2 regions of the Colwellia sp. BRX8-9 genome follow, and region 1 is predicted to be linked to the other one. Evidence: predicted binding sites of a transcription regulator. Region 1 holds the regulator's gene; the other holds the start of a gene.

Region 1 (6,369 bases):
ACATTGCGAATGGCAGTAAACATAGATTCAATTCGTCCTGGATGATTAACATTCCAGTCCTGTAACATTTTCTTAATGTTTTGACGTTGTAAATTAGGTTGAGAGCCACATAAATTACAAGGAATAATTGGGAACGCTTTTAGTTGTGCATATTGGATGAGTTCTGCTTCTTTACAAAAAGCTAACGGTCTAATGACGACATGCTCACCATTATCAGAGACCAATTTTGCTGGCATTGATTTTAATTTACCGCCATAAAACATATTTAGCATCAGTGTTTCAACCATGTCATCACGATGATGGCCTAGTGCAATTTTAGTTGCGCCTATTTCTGCCGCGACCTTGTATAAAATAGCTCTGCGTAAACGAGAGCATAAACTGCAGGTGGTCTTCCCCTCAGGTATTTTATCTTTAACAATAGAGTAGGTATCTTCTTGCGCAATTTTATATTCAACACCTAAAGCTTCTAAGTATTCGGGAAGGATATGCTCAGGAAAACCAGGTTGTTTTTGATCAAGATTAACGGCAACGATATCAAAATGAATGGGCGCTGATTCTTTTAACAACATTAAAATAGCCAGAAGGGCGTAACTGTCCTTGCCACCCGATAAGCACACCATTATTTTATCGCCATCTTCTATCATATTATATTGCGCGATAGCTTGGCCAACATGTCGTCTTAAGCGCTTCTCAAGTTTACTCAGCTGTATTTTTTGGCTGGGTGTTAAAGATGTTATTGGTGTCGCTGATTGAGCGCTCATAGTGTTTCCTAGAGATATTTGAAATAAAAAGTATGAATTTTACCGCGCGTAGTATAGCAAAAAGCCAAGGAAATCCTCGGCTTTTTAATGGATATTTACATATTTCAATATTAAGCTAATGGCGAGAGGTAACCATCAGGTTTTATCGCTAAGACATCACAGTTAAGGCGGTCAATGACATGCTCTGCAGTATTACCAATAAGTGCCGCTGAAATCCCCGTTCGACCAATAGTACCTAACACAACTAATTCAGCATCAACGTGCTTAGAAATACTTTGAATAACATCTTCAGGTAAACCTTCTTTAACATGGGTATTTTTAAGCGGAATATTAAAGCTATTAGCATGGTCTTTCATCGCACTTTTGTGATGATTAAACATAGTGTCGTTATATTCAGAGGCGTTAAACTCTGGAATTTCAATGGCAATATTTACTGGCGTACCTGGATAAGAATTCACTAAATGAACATTGGCTTTAATCAGTGAAGAAAACACTATTGATTCTTGGGTTAACTTATTATTAAGCGCTTTGTGCTCATCATCATCGCTACCGATATTGAGTGCGGTAAGTAAATTACCATTGCTTGGCCAGCTATGGTCTTTAACCAGTAATACTGGGCAGGGACATTTCCTTAAGATATGCCAATCTGTTGGCGTAAAAATAACCGACTTTAGCTTGTCATGTTGATGGGTGCCTTTGATGACAATATCGAAGTTTTCAGCCAGTACTTTTTTTATGATCTTTTCAAATGGGCGATTATGCCAAATAATACAGGTATCTATGGTTATGTCTTGGTGATCAGTTTCTGAAATCTTTTCGTCTAACCATAGTTTACGATCATTAATAACCGATTGACGCATTGCTTCTCGCTCTTCGCCAGAAAGCATGGTGGTCATTTCATAAGATAAATCATAAATGGTTAAAAATGCAGTGATCTGTCCGCCACTATGTCGTGCTAATTCAATCGCACGTTTCAACGCTTTTTGATTTTCAGTGGTTGGATCAATAACGGCTAATATTTTTTTATACTTATCCATAATATTTACTCCCTAGTTATTAAATAATATTAATAATAGACCATAATTAATAGATATTATTTGCTTTAAATCATAATATTTCAATAAAAAAAATGCTTAACATCTTTAATGTTAAGCATTTATCTATAATTATTTAAAAAAGCGATAAACTACAGTGAAGCACACTCGTTAAGTTTATCCATATTAAGTATTGTGATGAGTTTTCCATCAACTGTGATTAATTCATTTTTTTGAAAACGATTTAATAATCTACTGATGGTTTCAACCGTTAAACCAATATAATTACCAATGTCACTTCGCGTCATCGTTAGGCGAAAATCTGTTAGTGACATACCCCGTGCATGATAGCGACTGGCTAAGGTTGAAATAAAAGTTGCTAAGCGTTGTTCAGCATTTTTGCGGTTAAGTAGCGTTAACATTTCTTGATCTGCGCGGATTTCTGAACTCATCATGCGAAGAATTTGTTTTTTCAACTTAGGCATCGTATTCGATAATGAATCTAAAGTATTGTAAGGTATCTCACAGACCATAGATGTTTCTAAGGCTTTTGCAAAACTAGGATGCTCTGACTCAGCAATAGCATCAAAACCTAATAAATCACCCGCTAAATGAAAACCGGTAATTTGTTCTTCACCTTGTTCATTAACCGTAAATGTTTTGAATGTTCCAGAGCGAATAGCGTATAAAGCTTGCATTTTGTCGCCATCTTGGAAAATTTGTTCGCCTTTATGGATAGGGCGTTTACGGTCAATAATGCTGTCTAGTGTATCGAGCTCTTTATCATTTAAAGAGAAAGGTAAACACAGCTCGCTGATACTACAGTTTTGACAATGAATATGTTGAGATGTAGAACATGGCTTTTTATACATATTAACCTAAATGAGTTATCCCTAATTTATCGATCATATTAAAACAATTGCTGATATGCAAACATTAAACTGTATATTCCGTATGAAATTATCATTAGCGCCATTATTTTCTTGAATTTCGTGTTTGTTACCAACGACTTTATACCAAAAGAGCCAAGTGAAAGACTTAACAAGGCTGGTAAAGTACCTAAACCAAAACTAGTCATAATTAGGGCGCCACTGAGGGCACTTCCACTGGCTAAGGACCAAGTTAATGTCGAGTAGACTAAACCACAAGGTAACCATCCCCAGACTGCTCCTAATGCTAGCGCTTGTTTAGCATTATTAATGGGAATAAACCTTTTACTTAACGGGGATAGATAACGCCAAAGGAACTTACCCATTTTTTCAACTTTTGATAGCCACATTAACCATTGGCCTAAATACAAGCCTAATAAAATTAAAAATACCGCTGCAAATAACCGTAAAAAACCTAATGGAACGCCAATATTCTTTATTGCAATAGAACTACTAAATCCAACGATTGCCCCAATTAAGCTATAAGAAAAAATTCGGCCAACATTATATGCACCGACCAGCTTAAATTTATCGCTGCCTTTTTGTTGCGGTGATATAGCAGATGTTAACATCGTTGTTATACCACCGCACATACCGATACAATGTCCCGAACCTAACAAGCCGATGATGAATGCCGATAAATAATCTATACTCAACATGGCTGTTATTTACTACCCGTATCATTTTTAGCTGTATTTTCGCTATGGGTTTCAGTGGACTTTTTGGTGGTAGTGTTTTCATCTTCATCAAACAAGATACTCATACCTTGTTTCTCTAAATCATCAAATTGTTCAGTTTTTACTGCCCAAAAAAATAAATAAATGGCGATAGAGGTTAGGATTATCGCTATGGGGATCAAAATATAAATAATGCTCATGGTCTTTATGCTCTATTATAAGTTTGCGTTTACTTTTTTAATAAACGTAACGAGTTAGTGATAACCAATATCGAACTTGCAGACATACCTATAACCGCCATATAGGGGGTAATGTAGCCTGAGACGGCAAGGGGCAATACGATAGCATTATAACCGAATGCCCAAAAATAATTTTGCCAAATAATGCGACGAGTTTTATTGGCGACCTGTCTTAATGTTGTTATCGACTTTAAACGATTATTGAGTAAGATAACATCGGCACCGCTTTTAGCTATATCGGTGCCACTCCCCATAGCAATCGAGACATGGGCTGCGCCGAATACTGGCGTATCATTGACACCATCGCCGACCATAGCAACGGTTGAGTTTTTAGGCTGATTTTTTATTATCGCCATCTTATTAGCCGCAGTCAAAGTACTATGTATCTCGTCTAAATGTAGCAATGCCTGAACTTTTTCACAGCCAGCAGGGTTATCACCCGATAGCATGATGGTATAAATATTACATTTCTTTAAGTCATCTAACAGCGTTTGGGCATCATTGCGAATTTCATCGCTTAAATAAAAAGCAGCGACTAATTGGTTGTCTGCTACTAATAGGCAAGAAGCCGTCGCAAATTCTGCCAACATACTTGATTCGCTAAGCAACCAATTAGGTTTGCCGATTTGAAAGTATTGACCGTTCACTTTCCCTTGAATACCAGCACCAGATTTAATTTCAACGGCTTGAGTATGGTAGGAGTAATCACGAAATGCTTTAAACGGTTTGGCTAAAGGGTGCTCAGAATAAGACTCGAGCGCTGCTGCTATAGCTAAAACCTGCTGCTTGCTATAGTTAAGCTTTTCATTATTAAAGCGCTTTATTTCATTAATAGAAAAATCACCAGAAGTTAAGGTACCTGTTTTATCAAAGGCAATAGTGGTTAATTTCGGTAATGTTTCCATAACATGTGCAGATTTTATCATGATACCTTCGCGGTTTAAGCGTGTGGTCGCACAGGTTAACGCTGTGGGGGTTGCCAGTGACAAGGCGCAAGGGCAGGTAGCAACGAGTACCGATAAGGTGATCCAAAAAGCTTCTTCAGGTAAATGCTGTTGCCAATAAAATGCAGTACCTATAGCGGTTAGTAAAATAACCGCAACAAAGTATTGAGCGATTTTATCTGATAATTTTGCTAATTTGGGTTTATGCGCCTGAGATGATTCACTTAATCTGATCAGTTGGCTTAAAAAAGAATGTTCACTGGCTTGTTTAACTTCAACGTTGATATTACCGTCACCATTTATAGTGCCTGCAAAGACAGTATCGCCTATTGATTTATTTAAGGGTAACTGCTCACCCGACAACATCGCTTCGTTGAGTTGGCTGCTGCCTGTAATTATTGTGCCATCAGCGGGAACCACTTCGCCTGGTTTTATGAGTACAATATCGAGAGGACGAAGTTTTTTTGCTGGTAGTATGACTTCTTTTTCTGTTCCTTTATCATCAATGAGTTTTGTCGCTATCATCGGCATTAACTTAAGCAAGTTAGCCGAGACTTCCGCAGCGCGACTTCTTGCTCTAAATTCTAAAAATTTACCAATAAGTAGTAAAAAAGTGAACATCGATACTGATTCAAAATAGACTTCACCTTGCTGAGTGATTGTTGCCCAAGCACTGGCCGAAAATGCCAGTGAAATCGCTATAGCAACAGGAACATCCATAGATAAACGCTTCACTTTTAAAGCATTAATAGCTCCCTTGTAGAAGGGTAATGCGCCATAGGTGACAATAGGTAAGGTCAAGAATAAACTCGCATAGCGTAAATAGATTAAGTTGTACTCATCCATGCCAGAAAAGGCGCCAAAGTATAAGCCAAAAGCGATCATCATGACTTGCATCATTAAAATACCAGAGATACCTAGGCGTTTAATATAATTATTACTTTGGGTTTTGTTAAGTTTTTCGGCGGTACTCGCTTTAAAAGGGAGGGCTTGGTAACCAATATTGCTGATATGATTAATCAGCTCACTAAGTTGTACTTCACTATTATTCCATCGAACAGTTGCACGTTGTGTCGTGGCATTTACATTAATTTTAATTAAGCCGTTTATCTTGATAAGTTGCATTTCGATAAGCCACGCACATGCCGCGCAGCTTATACCGTCAATCGTTAAAATTGCTTCGTTATATTCATCATTTTTATAAGTAAATTCACTTTGTAGGCTGTCATCATCAAGTAACTTATTACGTTGTAACTGCTCAGGAACCAGAGGCTCACCTTTTAGTGCGGGAGCTGTTCTAAAACGATAATATTCACCTAAACCGTTATCAATAATCGCTTGAGCAACACTTTGACATCCAATACAGCACATCGGCTGCATGGTATTCTCAATTTTTATTGATAAATCTAACCCATTAGGAACAATTTCACTGCAGTGATAACAAAGTGTTTTCATATGTTGAGGCCAAGCAAATAATTGGTTTTTATAGAGGTGTTGCTTAGGTGAGGTTAATCAACACCTAAGCTAATAGAGACTATTGGCGCTTAGTTAGCTTCTCTAACATTAGGAATAATATCGATAAATTCACTTTGAGGTAAGAAAATAGTATTTTGAATTTTCCAGTGATTCTCAAAAGGCGTTATGGTTAAGCGCCATTTTCCCTTTACTGGTTCATCAAAGACATGCCTAAAATAGCCATTACCGTCAGGCGTGAGTGCTAAATAGAAATCTCTATCAGCAAGAGTCGGGTGATAAAAATTAAGATTTAACACCGGGAATACTTTA
Region 2 (6,369 bases), on a different contig from region 1:
ACGCTTAGCAAAAAATGGCGCTGTAAAAATTAACTGTAAATTTTTTGCCACAAAAAAGTAAAACGCTAGTGTAATTAAAAACCCACAAACTAGTAACAAAAGTTACTTTGTGCAAAAATAACCTTGTTGCTTTCAAAACTAGAATATTAAGGGTTTAAAATGATCAAAATGAAACGAATTCACCACGTCGCTTATCGTTGTACTGATGCAAAAGTTACTGTTGATTGGTACAAAGAACATTTGAACATGGAGCTAACGGTAGCCATTGCTGAAAATGAGGTACCGTCGACTAAGGCACCAGACCCTTATATGCACATATTTTTAGACGCGGGCATGGGTAATGTTTTAGCCTTTTTTGAAATTCCTAATTCTCCAACCATGGGCCGAGATGAAAACACACCAACATGGGTACAGCACATCGCATTAGAAGTTGAAGATGTTGATGCACTTGTCGCCGCAAAAGAAGAGTTACAAAGTAAAGGTGTTGATGTATTAGGCCCAGTTCATCATGGTGTATTTAAATCAATTTATTTCTTTGACCCGAGTGGTCACCGCTTAGAATTAGCAGCGAATACCGGTACAGTTGAACAAATGAAAGAATTAAAAAGGGTTGCTCCTTTAATGATTGAAGAGTGGGCTGTTACTAAAGTTGCACCAAAACACGCGGCCTGGTTACACGAATAAAACTATTTTGCCCCTCGTTAATGGTCAAACAATATCCAATAAATAAAACTAAGCTATTATTTCTATTTAGCTTAGTTTATTGCGCACATGGTATAACCTAAAAATCACAACAAATTTCTCTCATTAACTGAACGAAATAGGACATTAGTACATAAAACGAAGGGTTTCGTATATAAAGCGAGCGTAACAATGTACTCTATTTGTGATTATTTATGTAAGACATTAACCATAGAGAAAACATGTTTTTACCATTCATTAACTTTTAAATAAATCAATAGACTTTAAAAACAATAAGTTAACCTTTCACACTCAATGAATTGTAAATAAATGTATATTTATAACTTGCGACATTTATAAACTAAGGTAAAGTATTGTCCAGCTACTTTGTAGCCAAATAACAAAATGGATTGAATTGCACGGAAAGCCTTAACCTTCTCTTATGAGAGGTTACTTTTAAAGAATACGGATGATTAAGTTAATATCAGGATGATTGTTAATATTTAGGTCAATAGACCGATAAGGACAACCCAATAAAGTGTCAGGATGACCGATAAAAAATGAACCGAGTATTTAACGCAACATAAAAAATAATAATACGTTAAAGCTTATAAACGGAATTGCTAATAGGTTAGGATAACCACTTAAAGTTTGATGAAAACGATGACTTGTTCATCGTTTTTTTATGTCTGAAAATTAATCATGAAAAACACTATCGCTGTTTCCTACAATATAACGTAAAATAGAACCATTGAATTTAAAAACGAAATTATTTTATGTCTCGTACCAAAAAATCTAGAAAACAAGGCAATGGTCCTATCGGCGCAGTAAAAGATGATAAGAAAAAAGCCCTAGTTCCTGTTGATAGAAAACCAAAGAAGAAAACAGGAAAGCAAGCCGGCAACCGACAAAAAGAAGCTTTTGATGCAGGTAAAGAATCTCACTTACCTACAGAAAAGAAAGATCCGCGCATTGGTAGTAAAAAACCAATAGATCTTGGCGGACCGGTAACAGCGGCGGTGCAACCTTTTAAAGCCAAAAACAAAGTAAAAGCAGATAACTCTCCAATTGCTGCTATTCGTGTTGTTGAAGCTGATACCTCATTGCAACAAGAACTCTTCGCTATTGAAGAAGATAGCCGCTTGCAAAGTATCCTTGCCCAGCAAGATGAAGATATTTCGCTAAGTAACGAAGATGTTGATTATTTCAATGAAAAAATGGAACGTCATCAACAGCTACGTGAGATACTCGGCATAGAAGATGAAGATGACGACGACGAATCACCTGAAACGACAAGCAAAGCAAAATCTGGTGATGATCTTTGGGATAAATTTGACAACAGTGACCTGTCAAAATTCGAATAAGGCTTTATCATGTTTTCAACTCCTTGGATTTATATAGTAGTTGGCGGAGTAATTATTATTGCTGCGCTTGCTTTTTATGCGGTGAAATTATTAAGCCAGCTAAAAGCGCAAACAGCTAAAATAAAACAGGCAGAGCAAGATAAAAAAATTGCCTTAGCAAAGCACGATAGTAAGATCCTTAGTAGTGTCGTGATTATTGCCCACGCAATGAAAGAAGAGCAATGTGATATCGCTGAGGGTTGTTGGCGATTGAGTGTATTGCTCGATTCTTTAAAGTTGAGCAGTGGTTTGTCAGCAGAGTTTCCTGCAGTCTTTGAACTTTATGATAAAATTAAACATATGCCTATTCTTGATGCAAGAAAGAAACTTGCCAAAAATGAGCGTATGAAACTTGATTTTGAACGTATGAAAGCAGAGAGCGATTTATCCGCACAGATAAATATTGACGTTATCTCTTTGCATCAATATGCCCAAGAACGTATGAGTGCGCTAGCAAGTTAATTTTTTACCAAGTTAACTTTTTACTAAGTTAATAACGCTTTGTTGCGCTCGATCAATATTGTTAATGTTTGCATTGTTAAACTGTTGCTTAGCATATACCCGTTACCATTCAATCTATATTTTGATTGATAACGCGTATATAAGTAATGGCTAACTCGGTAACCAACCATGCAAGCAAATCAATTTTTTGACCCTAAATTACTGTCTAAATATAATACCAGTGGACCTAGATATACCTCTTATCCAACGGCATTAGAATTTCATGATGAATTTTCTGAACAAGATTTCATCCAAGCAGTGAAAGATTCACCCAACCGTGAATTGTCCTTGTATGTACATATTCCCTTTTGCCATAGCCTTTGCTACTACTGTGGCTGTAATAAAGTAATTACCCGCCACCGTGACAAGGCCGATACCTACTTAGAGTTTTTAGCGGAAGAAATTAGTTCACGAGCTGAATTTTTTACTGACTACACCGTTAAACAACTCCATTGGGGTGGCGGCACACCCAGCTTTTTAACCCATATCCAAATCACAAAATTAGTCTCTTTATTAAAAGAAAAATTCACTTTTGCTGAACATGTAGAAATGAGTATAGAAATTGATCCGCGTGAAATTGAAATGAACCTTGCCGAACACCTCTTTGATTTAGGTTTTAATCGTCTAAGTATTGGCGTACAAGACATTGATAAAAAAGTACAAGAAACAATTAATCGTGTGCAATCAACCGAATTTATTAGCGACTTTATTGCCCATGCAAAGGCAGTGGGCTTCAAATCAATTAATATCGACTTGATCTATGGTTTGCCTCACCAAACTATAGAAACCTTTACAAAAACGCTTAACAAAGCTCATGAGATGGATGTCGACCGTATTTCATTGTTTAGCTATGCACATATTCCAAACCGATTTGCTGCCCAACGTAAATTACGTGACGAATGGTTACCCAGCGTGCAAGAAAAATTTGCCTTAATGAAACTTGCCATCGAAAAGCTTTGTGGATTTGGCTACGATTTCATTGGTATGGATCACTTTGCTAAACCTAATGACGAACTTTCTATTGCACAAAAAGAGGGTTCCCTGCACCGTAATTTCCAAGGATATACTACAAAGGGTGGTTGTGACTTGTTAGGATTAGGTGTTTCTTCTATTAGTAATATCGGTACTTCTTTCAGTCAAAATATTAAAGAATTGCAAGCCTATTATAAAGCGATAGATACTAGAAAAAATGCACAAGTGAAAGGGGTTAGTTTATCAACAGATGACGTGATCCGTGGCGAAGTTATTCGTGAATTAATGTGTAATTTATATATTGATAAAAAACAGATTAGTAAAAAGTACGACATTGATTTTGAAGAATATTTTGCTGAAGATTTACCACTACTGAAAACATTTATCAGTGATGGTTTGGTTGAAAATACTGCTGATTTTATTAAAGTAGATCAGAAGGCACGCTTGTTGATTCGTAATATTTGTATGAGTTTTGATGCTTACATGAAACAGCACGTTAACCAACAGCGCTTCTCGCGGGTAATTTAAGCGGAACTCTCACCTTTATAAATAATAAATAACTATAAAGGTGAGAAATTTAATCAATTTTTCCTAAACTAAACTTGTGGTCAGCACTTGAAAAAATTAATTCAACGCCTTTTTCTGTAACCTCTTCTTGTGCTAAATCGGCCCATTGGTAATAAACATTACGGTGAACTTTTGCCAATAAATTACGACGCACTAATACATATAATTCGCCGTTAGCATTCATCGTTAACGGATGAGTTTCATCAAGCACGAACTCGTCATCTACATTGGTACTAACCGTCATTATTGATTTGTTATCATCTTGCCAAGCCCATTGCGTTAATACAAAAGGGGCGTCTTCAACGATAATCTTAACTTTTTCAGCGGGTGTCACTAAAAAGTACTCGTCGCGATCACCAGCGACTTCTCTTAATAAAACCGAAGCAAAAAGTTTAACTAACGATAACCGTTTAAATATTGTGCCGCCATAAAACCAGTCACCATTACCTTTGACCTGTAGATCAATTTCGCCACAATACGGTGGGTTCCATGATTCTATCGGCGGTAATTTTTTAGTGTTACCTGGTGTTAGTTTATTTAATTGTTCAGAAATTTTGTCTAGTGACATTTATACCGCCAAATTATCCGCTGGATAGTAATTTTAATACCTAAGGTAAAAATACAGTATGAGGAGACATTAGTAAAACAGCATCTAAAATTAAGTTAATAATCAGCAAAAAGTACAGTTAAGCAGAATGTTGCCTATAAAACGCTTAAAAGCAAAAATTTTTCTTGTCAATCTGCTTAAAAATACAATATACTCTCCGCGCCTTATCACTGGGCGCTTCAAGTAATATCAGTGGTGGCTATAGCTCAGTTGGTAGAGCCCCGGATTGTGATTCCGGTTGTCGAGGGTTCAAGTCCCTTTAGCCACCCCATTCTTCCCCTTTAGATTCAAAGCCTCTGGGCAATTACCTACTATAATCAGCACTTTCTGATGAATGCTCCTGTGCATATTCTGTGAGTATTTGAAGCTAATTAGGTCTAATTACTTACACGTATATCCAACTTCCAGCTCATATCTTCAACATCGACCGGAACTAATTAACTTTACCTGTTTAGGGAATTTACTGTCTATTTCCTGTGCTTTTTACTGAAAATTTAAATTGATGTTGAATTTAAACACAAAAAAAGGCAAGTTATTAATAATATGGATTTAAATGTTAAATGATAAAGGGGATGTATGAGTTTAACTGATATTATTTTGATAGAGATTGTGGCGTTGGCCATGTTAGTTTATTGGTATTACTCAATTCGTTCAGAAAAAGAGCAAGTCGTTTCCGATTTGAGCATTTTAAATTTAAAAATACAGCAATCTCCCCCTAAAAAAACTATCGCTAAATACAATGAACAAGAGCGAGATGTCAGAGAAAAAATAAAAAAAGGGCGAGAAGTACAAGGTAATTTAAAAGCTCTTAGCGGCAAACTTAAAAAGGATGTGGCATTTGTTGACAGAGGTATAAATCCCGTTGTCTTTGGTATGACTGATACAGAATACCTCAAGGAACAGGTTAACCTTATTCATGAGGAACAAAAGCAATTAGTACTTGGTGATGATGCGATTGCAACATATACCAATTGGTCTATAAGTGAAAGCCAGCAAGACGGGCGAAGAATGATTGAGGCTTATAAGGTTAATATTCTAAACGCTTTTAATAATGAGTTTGATGTTATCCGCCATGCCATGAGACATAACACGCTTGATAAAGCTCGAGAGAAGCTACTTAAACTGGTTGAGCAACTAACGCTTTTAGGGGAAACCCAAGGGGTTGAAATTTCATCACGATACATCAAATCAAAATTACAAGAACAACGTATTTGGCACAAAGAACTAGAACGCAAACAGAAAGAGAAAGTAGCTTTTAAAATGCGCAAAGAGCTAATGAAAAAAAATACGTCTAAAGAATCATCACAAATAGATGAATTTGACCGCAAACTTGATAAAAACGAATTGAAACTAGAAGCACTAAAAGCAAAAATAAAACATGCTATGGCGAATGATGCAGCTTTAATCAATGATCAAATTAATAATATCGAGAATGAAATATCACTATTAACGACTGAAAGAGCTCGTAAAATGTCGCAAGCTCAACTTACTAGAGTTGGCTATATTTATGTGATTTCCAATATAGGTAGCTTTGGTGAAGGAATCGTTAAAATTGGAATGACCAGAAGACTAGAACCAATGGATAGGGTTGTTGAACTTGGAGATGCCTCAGTGCCTTTTAAGTTTGATGTTCATACA

The links. Region 1 encodes FNR, which switches genes on or off when oxygen is low (the NO sensors DNR and NnrR bind a similar motif). Its sites were predicted from a motif close to TTGATCTAGATCAA; they were not measured.
Region 2: a site for FNR is predicted at 2,589-2,602, ahead of hemN (oxygen-independent coproporphyrinogen III oxidase). Genes of this name have one in related genera too.

The regions. Positions count from the first base shown of each region.
Region 1 is NZ_JACGVN010000015.1:37,190-43,558, reverse strand. Features, by position in the region: gene ttcA (tRNA 2-thiocytidine(32) synthetase TtcA) at 1-761, opposite strand, end outside; gene uspE (universal stress protein UspE) at 872-1,798, opposite strand; gene fnr (fumarate/nitrate reduction transcriptional regulator Fnr) at 1,948-2,667, opposite strand; gene H4J70_RS13385 (sulfite exporter TauE/SafE family protein) at 2,706-3,383, opposite strand; gene ccoS (cbb3-type cytochrome oxidase assembly protein CcoS) at 3,389-3,601, opposite strand; gene H4J70_RS13375 (heavy metal translocating P-type ATPase) at 3,631-6,039, opposite strand; gene H4J70_RS13370 (FixH family protein) at 6,129-6,369, opposite strand, start outside.
Region 2 is NZ_JACGVN010000009.1:21,962-28,330, forward strand. Features, by position in the region: gene H4J70_RS09315 (M61 family metallopeptidase) at 1-33, shown strand, start outside; gene H4J70_RS09320 (VOC family protein) at 160-684, shown strand; gene yihI (Der GTPase-activating protein YihI) at 1,458-2,045, shown strand; gene H4J70_RS09330 (DUF2489 domain-containing protein) at 2,055-2,546, shown strand; gene hemN (oxygen-independent coproporphyrinogen III oxidase) at 2,715-4,085, shown strand; gene H4J70_RS09340 (DUF1285 domain-containing protein) at 4,135-4,692, opposite strand; tRNA gene H4J70_RS09345 (tRNA-His) at 4,927-5,002, shown strand; gene H4J70_RS20685 (GIY-YIG nuclease family protein) at 5,308-6,369, shown strand, end outside.